One region of the Brucella sp. GW823-FHT04E01 genome, then DNA from elsewhere that is predicted to be linked to it. Evidence: riboswitches for the same ligand, from Rfam matches in the RefSeq annotation. Region 1 holds a riboswitch; the other holds the start of a gene.

Region 1 (9,233 bases):
GGAATGCAGTTCGCCGAGACGGCGCATATTGCGCTTGCGGCGCGCCGTAACGCCATAACGCAGCCAATGCTCCTCGCGCGCAATCTGCCGCCCCAGCTTGTGATGGTCGCGCTCTTCCTCTTCCAGCACCTTGTCGCGCCATTCCTCGAAATGGCCAAAGCCCTGCTCAAGACGACGCGTAAGACCGCGATCCAGCCAGACCGTCGCCCGGCTGACATTTTCCAGAAAGCGGCGGTCATGCGAGATCAAAACAATGGCGGAGCGAATCTGGCGCAGTTCGCTTTCCAGCCATTCGATGGTGGTCAGATCCAGATGGTTGGTCGGCTCGTCCAGCAGCAGAACGTCGGGCTGCGGCGCGATCACTCGCGCCAGAGCGGCACGGCGTGCCTCGCCACCGGACAGATGATCCGGCTTTTCGTCGCCGGTCAGTCCGAGATGTTCGAGAAGATAAGTGACACGATGCGGGTCATCGGCTGGCCCAAGCCCCGCTTCCACATAGGCGCGAACATTGGCAAAGCCATCCATATCCGGCACCTGCGGAAGATAGCGGACAGTTGCACCCGGATGTTTGAAAACCTCACCCGACGTTGCTTCCACCATACCGGCGGCGATCTTGAGCAGCGTGGATTTACCCGAACCATTACGTCCGACCAGCGCGATGCGATCGCCTTCGCTTACCGAAAGGCTGGCATCTTCCAGAAGCGGCGTGCCTCCGAAGGTGAGCTTGATCTCGTCGAGGCGAAGGAGCGGTGGTGCCATGGTTCTCTTCGATAAACAGGGTTAAAAATTCCGCCCTGCTTGTCCGCGACAAAAGCCGTTCTGTCAAATGGTACGGCACGAAAAGACCCGTGAAAAACAAACAGGTCGGGTTTCCCCGACCTGTCAGCAAACTTATTTATCCAGCTATTGCTGGCCCAGTGTTACTGGCCCAGTGTTACTGGCAAGGCGCTTCGTAGACGCGGCCATAAGGATCGCGGTAACGGCAGTACTGCGTTCCGTTGCGCGTCTGGGCTGCACCAAGGAGCGTACCGGCAACGCCGCCGATAGCAGCACCGGCAAGAGCGCCACGGCCATTGCCGCCAATTGCACCACCGGCGAGTGCGCCGAGTGCTGCGCCACCAACGCCGTACCCGGCCGTGCGCTGTTCATTCGTCGTGCATGCAGCCGTCGAGAACGCGAGCACGCCAGCAACAGCAATCATCGTAAGACGTGACTTCATTGAAACATCTCCTACAAGAGTTGAACTAATCACCGACTTTGCGTCCCCAATTTCGGCGTAAAGCAGATGACACCCGCTTGGCCCATTTACAATACGTTTCGCCTGCCAGCGTCAAGCTCTTTCGATTGATAAGGTTATCGGCCCCGGAGCGGTGTTTCCTCCATCGCCAAGTTGGCGATAAGTATCGCTAATCCAGAACTCGCAGTAACGCGAAGTGTTCCACGAACTACATTGGAAACTGTCCATGAAGAGCCAAATGGCAGTGTCACATTATCTAACGGCCACTCCGCATTCGTGATCGAAAGGCCTTCGATAGTGCTGAAATTGATCACACTGAACGGCGTCCCGTCCGGAAAATCATAAACATAATCTCCAGGCGGCAAAGGCCAGGCCTCCTCGGAACCGCTGGACAACAGCACGTTTCGCCCTTTTGCAGCTTGCGCTGTTGCCATGGTCAGATGCAGAAGCGTGTGATCGGTGCGCTGACCGCCGAAGGCTCCGCAAAGGATCACCCGATCCGCACCCCGCATATAGGCCTCCTCGAAGGCCAGTTCCCCGTCCGTCATGTCCTTGGCAGCAGGGAACCTCTTTTGCGGCACGTGTCCATATTGCACGCGAAGCTCAGCAGAAGCCGAATCGAAATCGCCAAGCCAAAGTTCCGGTTCGACACCAAGAGCAGCAGCGTGCCTGATCCCGCTATCGGCAGCGAGAATACGCGCACCTGCAATTTGGCGTTTCAGGCGATCGGTCACGACCAGATCACCGCCGAGGAGAATGACGAATGTGCTCATAAGCCGCTCATAACACGGGCAAATCCATGCCGGAAGCCTGCATTCGCCGCCATTGCGCTCCCTTGCCCTTCCCGTTGCGAAAGATTATTGTCGCAACCGCTCTAACGGGGTGCCGTCTGCTTTCGCGGATGGCTGAGAGGTCGCATTCCCGGCCAACCCGCTGAACCTGATCCGGTTTGCACCGGCGGAGGGATTAGATGCTCCATAAACGGCGCTCAATCCTCTTGCTGTAAAAGAAAGGAAGTGCCGTGATGCGGCTTTTATCTTTGCTGGCCTTTTCAATCTCCACAGCCCTCGCTTTCACGCCTTCTGCGCAGGCGAAGGACAAGCTCACTGTTTATACCTATGACAGTTTCGTTTCCGAATGGGGTCCGGGCCCGAAGATCAAGGAAAACTTCGAGAAGGAATGCGATTGCGAAGTGGACTGGATCGCTTCGGCCGACGGTGTCGCGCTGCTCAACCGCCTGAAGCTTGAAGGTGGCAATACCAAAGCCGATATCGTCCTCGGTCTCGATACCAATCTGACGACCGAAGCACGCGCCACCGGCTTTTTTGCTCCAAGCGGCATCGACCAAAGCAATGTGAGCATTCCGGGCGGGTTCAAGGACGATATCTTCGTTCCCTATGATTATGGCTACTTCGCCGTGGTCTACGATTCGGAAAAATTGCCCAATCCGCCCAAAAGCCTGAAAGAACTGGTGGAAGGCGATGCTTCCCAGAAGATCGTGCTGCAAGACCCGCGCACGTCGACGCCAGGGCTGGGCATGTTGCTCTGGATGAAATCGGTTTATGGCGACGAAGCGGAAGCGGCCTGGCAGAAACTGCAGAAGCGTATTCTCACCGTCACACCCGGCTGGTCGGAAGCCTATGGTCTTTTCACCAAGGGTGAAGCGCCGATGGTGCTGTCCTATACAACGTCTCCCGCCTATCACATGATTGCGGAAAAGACGGAGCGCTATAAGGCTCTGGCCTATCCGGAAGGTAATTATCTCCAGATCGAGCTGGCCGCCCAGACCACCACTGGCGCGAAAAATCCACTGGCGCAAAAGTTCCTGGCTTTCATGACCAGCCCCGGCTTCCAGGATGTTATTCCTGAAACCAACTGGATGTATCCAGCGGGCAAGACATCCACCCCGCTTCCAGCCGCTTTCTACGCGATGCCGAAGCCGGAAAAGACGCTTCTCCTGCCTTCCGACGAAGTAGCCAAGAACCGGAAGTCATGGGTCGATGAATGGCTGGCGGCAACCAGTAAATGACGACATTCCCGGCACAGCACCGCTCGAAAGACGCCCCCGCCGCCAGACCGGCTGCGGGCGTACTGGCGCTTGTCTTTCTGGTCGTGCTTGCCGGTGGTGCGCTTGTCGCACTGGCATTCGAAGCGGGCCGCGGTGGTTTTGACGCCGCGGTTAATTTCGACACCTATCTGTGGCGGGTTGCGCGCTTCACGATCCTGCAGGCGATCGCTTCAAGCCTGCTTTCCGTGCTGTTTGCTGTTCCGGTTGCCCGTGCACTTTATGCCGAAGCGAGCTTTGCGGGGCGCGGGCTTATTCTGCGCCTGTTTGCCCTGCCGCTTGCTCTGCCTGCACTCGTCGCAGTGCTCGGCGTCACCAGCATCTATGGTCGCAACGGGTTCATTGCGCATCTGTCAGAAGCCGCAGGCCATCCGTTCCAACCGGACATTTACGGTATTACGGGCATATTGATCGCCCATGTTTTCTTCAACATGCCGCTCGCTGTCCGTCTCATTCTTGCAGGCTACGACTCGATACCAACCGATTACTGGAAACTATCCGCGCAGCTTGGCATGGGCAATGGAGCGCGCTTCCGGCTCATCGAATGGCCCGTAATCCGGCGCAATCTGCCGGGCATGATCGGCCTCCTGTTCATGCTCTGCGTGACGAGTTTCACAACTGTGCTGACGCTGGGCGGCGGACCGCGTGCCACCACGCTGGAAGTCGCAATCTATCAAAGCTTGCATTTCGATTTTGATCCGGGTCGCGCGGTCGCCCTCACCTTCACACAGCTTGCATTGACGTTGCTGGTCCTTCTGGCCCTGCGGATGACCGGTAGTCCGTCTGAAGAAGGCTTCACCCACGCGGCGACACCGCGACGCTACGGCAAGGCGTCAACGGCTGAACGTGTTGCGAACGTCATCGTCATTGGCATAGGTTTCCTCTATGTCGCACTGCCGATTGCCGGCGTTGTCATCTCCGGCCTCGCCGCAGATCTTGCGCGACTTCTGACCGAGAGAACAGTCTGGCGCGCCATTGGCACCAGTCTGGCCCTCGGTTTTTCTGCGGCATTGCTCTCGGTCATCCTGTCACTTGCGCTTGTGTCGGCACGTGAAGCGATGAAAAAAAGCAAGGTCGCCAGTACTTTCGATACGGGTGCCAGCCTGATCCTCGTCATGCCGCCTATCGTCATCGGTGCCGGCTGGTTCATCCTGCTTCGTCATTTCACCGATCCGTTCGCGATGGCACCGTTTATGGTCGTCACCGTCAATGCGGCCATGGCCATGCCCTTTGCCGTGCGTCTTCTACGCCCCGCATGGGATACGGCAGCAAGCCGCCACAACCGGCTTTGCGCACTGTTGGGCATTCGCGGCATCAGCCGTTTCCGGCTCATCGACTGGCCTTCGATCCGCAAGCCTTTCGGCATGGCCTTCGCCTTTGCCATGGCACTTTCCCTTGGCGATCTCGGCACGATTGCCCTGTTTGGCAGTGACGCGCTTTTGACGCTGCCCTATCTCCTCTTGCAGCGCATGGGCAGCTATCGCACATTCGACGCGGCAGGTCTGGCGCTTATTCTCGGGCTGCTTTGCCTCGTATTGATGATGATCGCGGATCGCGCATCCCGAAAGGAAACGCCTTCTCTATGAATGCCCGGATGGATGCCCCGATGAACCCCCTTGCCGAAATTCGCCTTGATGACGTTCGTTTCAGCTATGGTGAAACCGCCATGCATTTCGATGCGACGATAGAGGGCGGTGTTATTGCTGCAATTGTCGGACCAAGCGGTTCGGGCAAGTCGACACTTCTCAACCTCATTGCCGGTTTCGAATTTCCGCAATCCGGTCGCATCTTCATCGGCGATAAAGACGTCAGTGAACTTTCGCCAGCGGATCGACCTGTTTCAATGGTGTTTCAGGAAAACAACCTGTTTGCCCATCTGACCGTCGAACAGAATGTCGGCCTCGGACGTTCACCGAACCTGAAGCTCTCCGCGCAAGACCACACCGATATTGCGGAGGCTTTGTCGCGTGTCGGGCTCGCAGGCAAAGAACAGCGCAAGCCGGAAGCGCTTTCCGGTGGCGAACGCCAGCGCGTGGCGATTGCCCGGGCTCTTATACGCCAGCGCCCGGTTCTGCTCCTCGACGAAGCCTTTGCCTCGCTTGGCCCGGCGCTGCGACACCAGATGCTGGATCTGGTCAGGGAGCTTCAACTTGAAACCCGTATGACGGTGCTGATGGTGACCCATACGCCTGAAGATGCGCTCTATCTCGACGCGGTGTTGCTTTTTCTCGACAATGGCCGGATTTCCGCAATAGGCCCCGCCACTGAACTACTCTCTTCGACTGGACCGGAAGCATTGCGGCACTATATCGGCGAAAAGCGGAATTCGACGCTAAACCTCAAATAGAGTTACGGTTGCGGACATATTTTGTTCGCAATCTGCCGGAAGAACCGGCTACAGCTTTCTTATAGTGCCCATGTACGGCTTGTACGCTTTCTGGTCTGTGGCTAGATTTGGCCCCGGATCAAGCAATCTGATTCAGAAGCGAGGATAAAATACTGTTCCGTCAATCGACCCGTTCCCGGGCCTTCCTGTGTCTACCCATCTCCCTGCCAGAATGGACGCAGCACAATTGGCGGAAACCAGCCATCGGTCTTGGCTTGCTTGCGGTCGCCCTGATTTCCGGTTGCCAGTCGATCAATTCCAGCAAGGATCTTGGACTGCAGCCTTCCGACAATCCCGTGACGGTCGACAATGTGACGCGCAATGACCGGCTGGCGCAGCTCGGTGCGCAACAACATCCGCGCATTCTCGCGACCTATGGCGGCGAGTACAAGGACCAGAGGCTTGAACGTATGGTGGCCAAGATCGTCGGCAAGCTGACGACGGTTACCGACAAGCCGGACCAGACCTATCGCATCACCATTCTCGATAGTCCCAATATCAATGCCTTCGCATTGCCGGGCGGCTATCTCTACGTTACACGCGGCCTGCTTGCACTCGCCAACGACTCTTCCGAAGTCGCAGCCGTGATTGCCCACGAAATGGGCCATGTCATCGCCAATCACGGCATTCTGCGGCAGGAGAAGGAGGCGGAGACGGCCATCGCCGGGCGCGTCGCCAGCGAAGTCCTGCATAATGAATCTGCCAGCCGCGAGGAGGCGCTGCGCGGCAAGCTGCGGCTTGCCCAGTTCTCGCGTAATCAGGAACTGCAGGCGGATGCCATCGGTATCAAGATGATCGGCGAAGCCGGTTACGATCCGTTCGCTTCGGCGCGTTTCCTGCAATCGATGGAAGCCTATCAGGGCTTTCGTTCGGTTTCGGGCGCGACCGATGCCAGCCTCGACTTTCTCGCAAGCCATCCGGCAACGCCGCAGCGCATCCAGCTTGCGCTTGGTCATGCACGCCGCATCGGCGCACCCGGCGTCGGCACAACTGATCGCGATTCCTTCCTCAACGGAATTGATGGCCTTCTCTACGGCGACTCGCCCAATGAAGGTTATGTCCGCGAACAGACCTTCATCCATCCGAAGCTCGGTGTCACTTTCCGCGCACCAGATGGCTTCACCATCGACAATTCGGCCAATGCGGTCATGGCAAGCGGCCCCGGCGAAGTTGCCATTCGTTTCGATGGCGCATCTCTTCCGGCGGGATCAAACCTTGCCGACTATATCCGCTCGGGCTGGGTAACCGGTCTCGACGACAGTTCGATCCAGACCACCACCATCAACGGTTTGCCCGCCGCAACTGCGCGCGCCAGCGCCGACCGGTGGCAGTTCGACATTGTGGTCATCGGTGCAAACAACAAGGTCTATCGCTTCCTGACAGCAGCACCGAAAGGCAGCAACGCCCTTCTGCCTGCTTCGCAGACGGTCACACAGTCCTTCCGCTTGCTGTCGCCTGCCGAACAGAACGCCATCAAGCCGCTGCGCATCCGCGTCGTGACGGTGAAGCCGGGCGACACGCTGGCCAGCCTGTCGGCACGCATGCAGGGCACCACCCGCAAACTGGAACTGTTCCGCCTTCTCAATGCCATGTCGGCAGGGGCGACGGTTTCGGTCGGCGACCGCGTGAAGCTGATCAGCGAGTAGGTCGTGATGACGGAAACACGCATCCACTCTGTCCTTGCCGGAAAAATCGCTCCTCTCGGACCGCGTAGCGTTCCAAGCGGCATCGACAAGCAGCCGGTTACTGGCAAAGTCCGCGTGACTTTCGAGGGGCTGGACTGCGATGCGCAGGGCGACCGGAAAGTGCATGGTGGACCGGAAAAAGCGCTCCATCATTATCCGCATGATCATTATGCGGTCTGGCGCGAAGAAATCGGCGAAAACCCGCGTCTGAGCGCGCGTGGCGCCTTCGGCGAAAACATCTCCACATCGGGTCTGAACGAGCACAATGTCGCCGTGGGCGACAGGTTCCGGCTCGGCAGCGCACTTGTCGAGGTTTCACAGGGCCGCCAGCCCTGCTGGAAACTAAACGAATGCTTTGCAACCGCCGACATGGCCGTGCGCGTGCAGAAGACGGGGCGGACAGGCTGGTATTATCGTGTTCTGGAAGAAGGCAATGTTGAAGCTGGCGATTCGATGATCCTCGTCGACCGCCTTTCACCAAACTGGACACTGCATCGTGTCTGGCACCTGCTTTATGTCGACACGCTGAACTATGACGAACTGTCCGTGATGGCGGAGCTTTCGCACCTCGCCGACAGCTGGAAACGCTATGCCGTGCGCCGCCTCGAAAATCGCAAGGTCGAGGACTGGTCGTCGCGGCTTGAAGGCAAGGCCACCGAACCACAAAAGTAAGGAGCCGTTCGGCCCCTCACTTGTGTTGCCCTGATTGTAACAGCTTATGCCTGATAGGCAGCCAGTTCGTGCTGGCTCAACAAGGCAATCTTCAGCTTCTCCATCGCACGGCTTTCGATCTGCCGCACCCGCTCCTTGGAAATACCAAGCTTTTCGCCCAGCGCTTCGAGCGTCACGCCGTCATCATCAAGGCGACGCTCGCGGATGATGTGCAGCTCGCGCTCATTCAGCGTATCGAGCGCTACATTGAGCCATTGATTGCGACGTTCCATATCGATGGAGCTTTCAGCGACCTCATCCTGCAAGGGATGGTCGTCAACCAGAAAATCCATGCGGCGGGCTGCGCCCGATTCCTCGTTGTTCACTGGTGCCGACAAGGAGCTATCCGGCCCCGAAAGACGGCTGTCCATGATCTCGACATCGCTTGTCGAAACGCCCAGCTGATCGGAAATTTCGCGATACATCTCGGCCTTGGTCATATTGTCGTCGGACTGAGCCAGTTTTGAACGAAGCCGTCGCAGATTGAAGAACAGCGCCTTTTGCGCCGAACTTGTTCCGCCGCGCACGATGGACCAGTTGCGCAGGATATAATCCTGCATAGACGCACGAATCCACCACGATGCATAGGTCGAGAAGCGCACTTCCCGTTCGGGGTCAAAACGGGCAGCGGCTTCAAGAAGGCCGACATAGCCTTCCTGGATGAGATCGTTCATCGGCAGTTTGAATTTGCGGAAGCGCCCGGCCATAGAAATGACCAGTCGCATATGTGCGGATGTTATGCGGTGAAGTGCTTCCTGATCTTTCAGTTCCTTCCAGCGAATAGCGAGGGCTCGCTCCTCTTCGCGCTCCAGATAGGGAGCCGACATTGCGCTGCGGATCATGGATTGGGAAGAGGCTGCTGTCGCTGGGAGGCTACGCGCAACCATAGGCATGCGATTGGCTGGAACTGCGGAAGAACTGCTCATGGATGACTGCTTCATCTGGTTCTCCTGTTCTGAACTCACGCCCATCGGGCGTTCAGTGGAAGGATATGCCAGTCCCACAAAGACTCATTGGACGAACTTGCGAATTCGCCCAAAACTCCCCGCCAGGCCCATTCTTTGGCCAAAGTAGTTACGCCGCAAAACAAACCCGTTTACGAACTGGTGTCTGGGAGAACGCGTCAGCTGCGATCAGGTTCCCATCAAG
Region 2 (9,233 bases), on a different contig from region 1:
CGCTGCGTCGATAAGGCTGCTGTCGGTCCGCCGCATGCCGTCGAAGAATGTCGAAACGACGGGAAAGAAGATCATCAGCACTGTGACTGCAATCTTCGATGCGGGACCGTAGCCAAGCCACAAAGTCAAAATGGGGGCGAGCGCGAAGATCGGGATCGCCTGACTGAACACCATGGCGGGCATGACAAGCCGCTGCGCCAGCGGTGACATCATCAGGCAGATGGCGGTGGCAATGCCGACCGCGCAGCCAAGCGCCAGACCGCCCAGAACTTCGCCGATAGTGGCGGCAGCGTTTTCGGCAATCAGCCCGGCATTGCCGATCAGTGACTGCAACACATCCAGCGGGCCGGGCAGGATGAAGCGCGGCATCTGGCCGATGCTCACCACCGCCTGCCAGATGGCAAGCGCTATGGCTGCCGACAGTAAACCGTCGGCAGCACGCTTTTTTCGACTTCGGTTCGGGAGTGCTTCGTTCACTATCCGGCCTTCAAGCCCATGGACCAGAAATCGGCTTCGAGCCTGCTTGCCGTCGCGAAAATCTGGCAGAGCCTTGGCCAGCGCGGGCTTTTCTCAAAGTCGTCGCCGATGCGGTCCTTTGCAGCCTGATCGAACAGCTTGCCGACCGTGTGGCACATGTCCTGATAGTCAGGCCCCGCATAGGTGTCGATCCATTCTTGATAAGGCGTACCGGGCAGGGCGGTCACGGCAAGGTTGAGGCCGATCTCGCCGTAGCCGTGTGCGCAGGGCACGAGCGCCGTCAGCAGGTCGAGGAAATCGCCCGCCTGTCCGCAGTCGAGCACATAGCGCGTATAAGCGAGGTTTTCCGGTTCTTCCTTCGTCGCGTAGAGCTCGTCTTCACTGATCCCTTCACGAGCACAAATGCCGACATGAAGCGGCAGTTCCGTGACGGCCAGACCATGCATGATCTGGGCGCAGAGCCGTGTTTCCTGCAGTGTGTTGGCCTTGACGACGCCGAGCGCAAAGGCGCGGGCATAGTGGTGCAGATAGACATAATCCTGACGGAGATAATGCAGGAAGGCTGCCTTGGGTAACGTGCCGTCACCCAATCCGCGCACGAATTCATGATCGATATAGGGCTTCCAGTCATCAAGCGTCGCGGCGCGCAGGCGCGTGAACAGTTCGGATGAATAATGCGGTTGCGGCTGGCTCATGACTTGCTCCCTTCCGCGTTGACGTCGATGGCGAATTTTTCGACCGGAAGGACCGAAGGCACGAGACCGTTTTCCTTGAGATAGGTTTCGTAGCGGCTCCAGCGTCCGTAATCGAGACTTGCAGGCGAGCGGGAGAAACGGGCGACCGTGTCTTTCCAGGCGCGCTGGTTCAGCTCGTCCTTGAGTTCGGAACTATAGGATGCGAAGACGTCGTAGCTCTTCTCCGGGTGATTGACGATATACTGCGCGGCCTTCTCGGTAGCCGAGAGGAAGCGTGCGATCTTGTCCTTTTCCGCCGCGTCCAATTTGTCGGAAGCTGCGACATAGACGAGCTCGTCATAAACCGGCACGCCTTCTTCCTCGACGAAGAAGCATTTTCCGGGCACGCCTTCGACAGCCATCTGGTTCAGTTCGACATTGCGATAGGCGCCCATCACCGCATCGACCTGCTTCGACATCAGCGATGGCGCGAGCGAGAAATTCACATTGATGAGCTCGACATCCGAAAGTTTGACGCCGTGCTGGCCGAGAATGGTGCCGAGCAATGTTTCCTCGGTTCCGGCGACCGAATAGCCGATCTTCTTGCCCTTGAGATCGGCGATGGAATTCACCGATCCATCGTCTCTGGTCATCAGGCAGTTGAGCGGCGAGTCGATCAACGTGCCGACGCGGATAAGCGGCAGGCCTTCATGCACCTGAAGATGCACCTGCTGCTGATAGGAAATGGCGAGATCCGCCTGTCCTGCCGCCACCATCTTGGTGGGCGTCGAGGCGTCAGCAGGTGCGACGATGTCCACATCCAGACCGGCATCCTTGAAGTAGCCAAGCTTGTCGGCGACGATGATGGGGCCGTGATCGGGGTTCACATACCAGTCGAGAATGAGCTTCAGCTTGTCGTTAGCGTGAGCCGAAGTGGCAGCCGTGAGGGCGAGGCCGAACAGGGCGGCGAAGGCGGTCTTTTTCATAGGGTCTGCTCCAGAGTATGGCCTGCATAAGTGCGCGTGGTTTCGATCCATTGGCGCAGGCGGCTTTCGGGGTCGGCATGGAGGGTAATGTCGGTGACGACGGAAACGATATCGGCGCCTGCTTCGAAAACACCGGGCGCGCGTTCAACGCTCATGCCACCGATGCCCACCAGCGGAATGTCGCCGATGCGCGCTTTCCATTGTCCAAGGCGCGGCAGGCCCTGCTCGTGCCACTTCATCTTTTTCAAAATGGTCGGATAGATGGGGCCGAGTGCGATATAGTCAGGCTTCACCGACAAGGCACGGTCCAGTTCGGCCTCGTCATGGCTTGAAACACCCAGTTTCAAGCCACCGCCGCGAATGGCACTGAGATCGGCATCGTCGAGGTCTTCCTGCCCAAGATGGATGAAGTCGCAACCTTCCTCCAGCGCCAGCTTCCAGTAGTCGTTGACGATCAGCTGGCAGTTATGTGCAAGGCAGATTTCCCGTGCGGCACGGATTTCACTGCGCAGCTCCGGCTCGCTCTTATCCTTGACGCGCAGTTGCACCAGCTTGACGCCGAGCGGCACCATACGCTCCAGCCATTGGGCGCTATCGAAGATCGGGTAGAACGGATCGAGGGCCATTACAAAAATGCCTTTCCGAGAAGAGGGGTGGACGGCGCGGCCATGTCGCGCGCCTCGATGGCGTCTGCTTCGAAAGCAAGCCGCCCGGCTTCGACCGCAAGCGCGAAGCCGCGTGCCATGGCGACGGGATCGCCAGCCTTGGCGACGGCGGTGTTGATGAGCACGGCGTCGAAGCCCAGCTCCATCGCCGCTGCCGCATGGGACGGCACGCCGATGCCGGCATCGACAACAAGCGGAATATCGGGGAAATGCGCCCGCATGGTCTTCAGCGCATAAGGATTGTTGAGGCCTCGGCCCGAGCCGATCGGCGCCCCCCAGGGCATCAGCACCTTGCAGCCAGCTTCAATGAGCCTTTCCGCGACGACCAGATCGTCATTCATATAGGGAAAGACCTCGAAGCCGTCGTCGCAGAGTGCGCGTGCCGCCTCGACCAGTCCGAACGGGTCTGGCTGCAATGTGTCGGTATCACCGATCACTTCCAGCTTGATCCAGTTGGTGCCGAAGATTTCGCGCGCCATTTTTGCCGTGGTCACCGCTTCGCGCGGCGTGTGGCAGCCTGCCGTGTTGGGCAGAACGGCTACGCCCAGCTCCCGGATAAGCGCCCAGAAATCCTGTCCGGCGCGAGCCCCGCCACTCTCACGACGCAGCGAGACGGTGACGATATCGCTTTGCGAAGCGCGCACCGCATCGGCCAATATGGCAGGCGATGGATATTGCGCCGTGCCGAGTAGCAGGCGGCTTTCAAATTTTTGTCCGTAGAATTCCAGCATCTCAGCCTCCCTGCATCGGGGCCAGAACTTCGATGCGGTCGCCAGCCGACAGGGTCGCGGCTGCGCGCTCGTCGCTGGCCACGAATTCGCCGTTCAGCGCGGTTGCAACAACCGCTTCATCCAGTTCGATTTCGGCGAGCAGCGCCGCCAGATTGGCGGCTGCCGTGGTGATGACCTCACCGTTCAGCACGATCGTCATGCATAGTCCTCCACAAATTCTGGTTTGGGCTCTGGCGCATCCTCCGGCATGGTCGCGCTCGCAACCGCCATGCGCGCTATCGCCGGCGAAAGCAGGAAGCCGTGGCGGTAAAGCCCGTTGACATAGACGGTTTTGCCGCGCCGTCGGACGCGGGGCAGATTGTCGGGAAAGGCCGGGCGCGCATCGACGCCGGTTTCGAGAATTTCCGCCTCGCCGAAGGCCGGATGCAAGGCATAAGCGGCGCTCAAGAGTTCCAGCGTCGAGCGCACGCTGATGCCACCCCGCTCATCGCTTTCGATCATCGTCGCGCCGATCATGTGCACGCCGTCGCCGCGTGGCACGATGTAGAGCGGAATCCGCGGATGCAGGAGGCGTATGGGTCGCTTGAGATTGATATCGCGCGAGCGCACAACCAGCATTTCACCCTTGACGCCGCGCAGGTCCTGCAACTGATCACGCGCTGCAAGACCGCGTGCATCGACGGTAATGTCGGCCTCGACTTTGACGTCTTTCGCATCCTGTCCCAGATGAAAGACCACGCCTTTCTTCTGCAGTTTTTCGGCGAGCTCGATCAGTGTCTGGCGCGGGTTGAGATGGCCTTCTGCCGCAAAGAAAAGTCCCTGCCGAAAACGGCCGGCAAGGTCTGGTTCCAGCGTATCGATCTGGTCTTGATCAATGGTGTCAAATGCTTCCGTCCGGCGGGCGAAGCGGCGCAGTTCGGTCGCATCGCGTGTGTGCGAGAGTACAAGCGTACCCTTGCGATGGACTGTCGAAACGTGCCGCTCCCACCAGCCGATCGCTTCCTGTCCCAAACGAACGACCGGCTCTTCCGCGCTCTCGCCTTCGCACCATGGTGCCAGCATTCCGCCTGCAAACCATGAGCAGCTGTCGGAACCGATCTCAGTGCTTTTGGCAATGACAGTGACGGCATGTCCCTGATCGTGAAATTCTGCCGCGCACACTAGACCGGCGACACCTGCTCCGATGATGGTGACGCGCATCACATTGCCTCCTCTGAGTGAACTTTCCAGAGATTATGGAAGTGATGAACAGGCCCATGGCCGTGTCCGATCTTCAACGCATCGGCGGCGCGGATTGCCCCTTGCAGATAGGCATGGGCTGCAATGACTGCTTTTTCGAGCGGCAGGTTCTTGGCAAGCTCTGCAGCAATGGCTGAGGAGAGCGTGCAGCCCGTGCCATGGGTGTTGGCGGTCCGGATACGCGGTGCCTCAACACGCAACGTGGGCTGATCGCGGCGAACCAGCAGGTCGACGCAGATTTCGCCTTCCGCATGGCCGCCCTTCATCAAAACAGCTTTCGCGCCGAGTTCGAGCAAGGCACGCCCCTGTTCTTCGGCGTCTACATCGTCGCGAGCCAGATCGCTGTCGAGCAGGCAGGCCGCTTCAGGCCGGTTGGGCATCAGCAGCGTGGCCAGCGGAACCAGTTTCTGGCGCAAAAGCGCAATGGCGTTTTCGCTCAAAAGCCGGTCGCCGGATTTTGCAACCATCACCGGGTCGAGTACGACAGGGCCGGAGAAATGCGCAAGGCCCCGCGCTATGGCCTCGATGGTTTCGGGCACGGAAACCATGCCGATCTTCACCGCCGCTACATCGAGATCGCTGAAGACGGCATCGATCTGCCCTGCGACGATGGCGGGTGGGATATCGTGCACCGCGCTCACCGTGCAGGTGTTCTGCACGGTCACAGCGGCAATGACGCTCGCACCATAGACGCCGAGCGCCGAGAATGTCTTGAGGTCGGCCTGAATGCCAGCTCCGCCACCACTATCGGAACCGGCAATAGTCACGCATATGGGCACGAATGCCGCACTGCCGTTTGATGTGGTTCGGGAGAAACTGTTTTTTTGGTCCATCATCACGTCTCTCATTCCGAACGGAAAAATGAGACGTCATGAACCTGTTTGGAGCTTGAACTCCGATGAGGGAAACCCTCGGCTGCGACGCGTCAAACTCCGTTCCCTACGCAGGTATTACCCGGATCAGGTTCAATGGGTTAACGCGATCAGCGTCTCTCAGCCTTTTGTGTCGCAACATCGGACGGAAAACTGCTTGGCACTTTTCCTGATATTGCTTCGAAGGCACCCCAACGAATTTTGCGTCTTTAGGCATAGGCTGGAAGTTGAAGCCGGTCAAGCGATGGAAAAATGCAGTTTTAAAGAAAATCCTTAAATCGACCCTCAATTTGTATATGGTTTATTAAAATTCTCGGCTTTAATCTATGTTCGGGGTGCATCTTCCGCGTGTTACTCATGGTGCCATGAAACTTGACGGTCCACTTATAGGGTGGATCGAGATTATCCAGTAGGATCAGTTGGATGAGGGATTTACGATGAGGAAGCGGAGGGGCGCTTCAGCTTCGACGGAAGGCACGATGGCGCGCACGTCCGAGCAGGACTTCCGCATCCTTTTCACAACCCATCCGACACCGATGTGGGTTTATGACCCGGAGACGCTGCATTTCATCGTGATGAATGACGCTGCCTATCGGCTCTATGGATACACTGCTGATGAAATTCCGGGCATGACAGTGCTCGATATTCGACCCCAGACAGAACGGGATCGAATGCTGGCTGCCATTCGTGATCGCAGCGACCTTGAACGACCGGAGCGCTGGCAGCATCTGCGCGCGAATGGTGAAATCATTGATGTTCTGACTTATGGACGTCAGGTTCTTTTCGACGGCAAGGAAGCGATTCTCGCCATTGTTCAGGACAGGACAGAGTTGGCAGAAGCCAATCGTCAGGCAAACCACGCCCAAACCCTGCTGGACAGCCTCGTCAACAATCTGCCGCTTGGTGTCTTCGTCAAGGATATGCACGATGACGGTCGGTATGTGCTCTACAATCAGGCCGCATCAGCGGCGAGCGGACAGCCGGTAGACGAAGCCATCGGTTCGACCGACCTCGATCTTTTCCCTGAACGCGAGGCAACCGTCATCATCCAGCAAGATCGCACGGCGATGCGGCGTCGGGGCGTGTTGAACGTCGAACGCAAGATCGAGCGCAAGGACGGAACGTCACGAACGATGCGGATCATAAAATGTTCGATCCCACCGGTCGAGGGCAACGAGCCTCGCTATTTGATCGGGCTCGTTGAGGATATAACCGAACGGCGTGAGATTGAGGAACGCATGGCACATATTGCCATGCATGACAGTCTGACAGGCTTGCCGAACCGCGCCTATTTTGCTCACCATGTAGAGAGTTTGTTGAAAAAGGGCGGGGATTCCGAGCCTTTTGCCTTGTTCTACCTTGATATCGATCATTTCAAGAACATCAACGACAATATCGGGCATCAGGCTGGCGACCAGCTTTTGCAGGAAGTGGCGCGTCGACTGAAGCAGATCACGACTTCGGACGAATTCATTGCCCGGCTGGGAGGCGACGAATTTGCCATTGTCTACCGGAGCGGGACGCTGGCACAAATTGCAATGTTCGCTGACCGTATCCTTTCTGCTTTTCAGGATCCGTTCGAACTGGTGCGCAATTCAGAATTCGTCGCCTGCAGCATGGGCATCGCCCAAGCGCCATTGCATGGAGACAACCCCGATGTGCTGATGCGCAATGCCGATCTCGCGCTTTATGCTTCAAAATCAGGTGGACGCCGTACATTCCGGTTCTATCAGCACTCCCTGCGCCTGGCGGCGGAGAAGCGTTATGTCATGACCGGCGAACTTCGTCAGGCTCTGCTGGATGAACAGTTTGAACTGCATTATCAACCGATTTTCAATCTTGAGAGCGGCAAGATTTCCGGCTTTGAAGCGCTGATCCGCTGGCGTCATCCTGATCGCGGTATGGTTTCACCGGCGGAATTCATTCCACTGGCAGAAGAAACCGGGCTCATCGGACCGATCGGCGACTGGGTTCTAAGGACTGCATGTCGGGAGGCTGTGCTCTGGCCGGAGGACATAAAAGTCTCGGTCAATCTTTCACCGGTCCAGTTCAGTCAGACCACGCTCTTGAATTCCGTCACGGATGCGTTGGAAGCAGCACGTCTTTCACCCGACAGGCTTGAGCTTGAAATCACGGAGTCGGTCTTCCTGTCGAACAGCAAGAACAATATCGAGTTGCTGTTCGAACTTCGCCGATTGGGTGTTCGTATCGCGATGGATGATTTCGGGACTGGCTATTCCTCTTTGAGCTATTTGCGATCATTCCCATTTGATAAGATCAAGATTGATCGCAGTTTCGTTTCCGGGATCGAAGTCGATACCCGCGATCTGGCCATCATTCAGGCTGTGGCAACGCTCGGTGCGGGCTTCAATATTGTCACGACGGCTGAGGGCGTGGAAACCGCACAACAGCTGGAACGTTTGAAGACCGAGCGTTTTGGTGAGGTGCAGGGTTTCCTGACCGGGCGGCCAATGCCTGCCGGAGACGTGCATTCCTTTATCCAGAATCGCAGCAATGTCGGTCTGGAAATGCCTGCGGCACACAACAGATTGCCGATTTAGGGCATCGCCCACCTGTTATTGAGCGGCGCTCGAAAAGCCATAACACCAAACGAAAAGTCCAAATCGAACCTCGCCTTAAAAAGGGCTTGACCTTCCAACGGTGGGAAGGCCTATCTAAGGAGCAACTCTCGAATTATGCCCTTTCCGGGCGATGAAAGGGATTGCCATGAACAAGCCTGTTAATCACGAAACCATCAGTTTTCCAGTGCCCGTCGAAGGGATGAGCTGCGCGTCTTGCGTGTCATCCGTTGAAAAAGCCGTGTCCAAAGTTCCGGGCGTCGACAAGGTTTCCGTCAATCTTGCAACGGAACGCGCCGACGTGACTTTCAAGGGCGAACCGGATTTGCCGTCGGTGATCGATGCCATTCGCAAGGCGGGTTATGATGTCCCGGCAGGGAACATTGATCTCGCTATTGAAGGCATGACTTGCGCTTCCTGCGTTAGCAAGGTTGAGAAGGCGCTGAATGCTGTGCCGGGCGTAACACGCGCCAGTGTTAATCTCGCAACTGAACGTGCCCATGTGGAACTGGCCGGGCCGGTACAGCCCTCCGAACTCATCAAGGCGGTTGAACAGGCAGGTTATGAGGCGCGTTCGCTGGGTGACGCGCAGAGCGACGTCAAGCAGGAAACCCAGTCCGAGAAGCGGGATGCTGAAGCGGCAGAACTGAAGAAAAGCGTCATTCTCTCTGCCGTTTTGACCTTGCCTGTTTTCGTTATGGAAATGGGTTCGCATCTGATCCCTGCGGTTCATATGTTCGTCATGGACAGGATCGGCATGCAGAACAGCTGGTATCTGCAGCTTGTGCTCACCACGCTGGTTCTGTTCGGTCCGGGATTGCGCTTTTTCAAGAAAGGCATTCCGGCGCTGTTGCGCGGCACGCCTGACATGAATTCGCTCGTCGTGGTTGGCACGCTCGCGGCATGGGGCTATTCGGTGGTCGCGACTTTCCTTCCCGGTGTGCTGCCGGAAGGCACGGTGAATGTTTATTTCGAGGCCGCCGCCGTCATCGTCACATTGATCCTGATCG

The links. Region 1 has a riboswitch for thiamine pyrophosphate ahead of thiB (thiamine ABC transporter substrate binding subunit). Riboswitches for the same ligand answer to the same signal wherever they lie in the genome.
Region 2: another riboswitch for thiamine pyrophosphate. It lies ahead of thiD (bifunctional hydroxymethylpyrimidine kinase/phosphomethylpyrimidine kinase); the one in region 1 lies ahead of thiB (thiamine ABC transporter substrate binding subunit).

Annotation. Positions count from the first base shown of each region.
Region 1 is NZ_JBXAIK010000005.1:124,396-133,628, forward strand. It holds gene AC1RHM_RS20350 (ABC-F family ATP-binding cassette domain-containing protein) at 1-759, opposite strand, end outside; gene AC1RHM_RS20355 (YMGG-like glycine zipper-containing protein) at 935-1,219, opposite strand; gene AC1RHM_RS20360 (thiamine diphosphokinase) at 1,354-2,010, opposite strand; TPP riboswitch at 2,106-2,220, shown strand; gene thiB (thiamine ABC transporter substrate binding subunit) at 2,262-3,266, shown strand; gene thiP (thiamine/thiamine pyrophosphate ABC transporter permease ThiP) at 3,263-4,888, shown strand; gene thiQ (thiamine ABC transporter ATP-binding protein) at 4,909-5,649, shown strand; gene cdlP (cell division protease CdlP) at 5,853-7,334, shown strand; gene AC1RHM_RS20385 (MOSC domain-containing protein) at 7,341-8,045, shown strand; gene AC1RHM_RS20390 (RNA polymerase factor sigma-32) at 8,090-9,025, opposite strand.
Region 2 is NZ_JBXAIK010000004.1:371,933-381,165, reverse strand. It holds gene AC1RHM_RS16980 (ABC transporter permease) at 1-477, opposite strand, end outside; gene tenA (thiaminase II) at 477-1,172, opposite strand; gene AC1RHM_RS16970 (ABC transporter substrate-binding protein) at 1,169-2,137, opposite strand; gene AC1RHM_RS16965 (thiamine phosphate synthase) at 2,134-2,763, opposite strand; gene AC1RHM_RS16960 (thiazole synthase) at 2,763-3,533, opposite strand; gene thiS (sulfur carrier protein ThiS) at 3,535-3,732, opposite strand; gene AC1RHM_RS16950 (FAD-dependent oxidoreductase) at 3,729-4,733, opposite strand; gene thiD (bifunctional hydroxymethylpyrimidine kinase/phosphomethylpyrimidine kinase) at 4,733-5,605, opposite strand; TPP riboswitch at 5,692-5,848, opposite strand; gene AC1RHM_RS16940 (putative bifunctional diguanylate cyclase/phosphodiesterase) at 6,082-8,205, shown strand; gene AC1RHM_RS16935 (heavy metal translocating P-type ATPase) at 8,372-9,233, shown strand, end outside.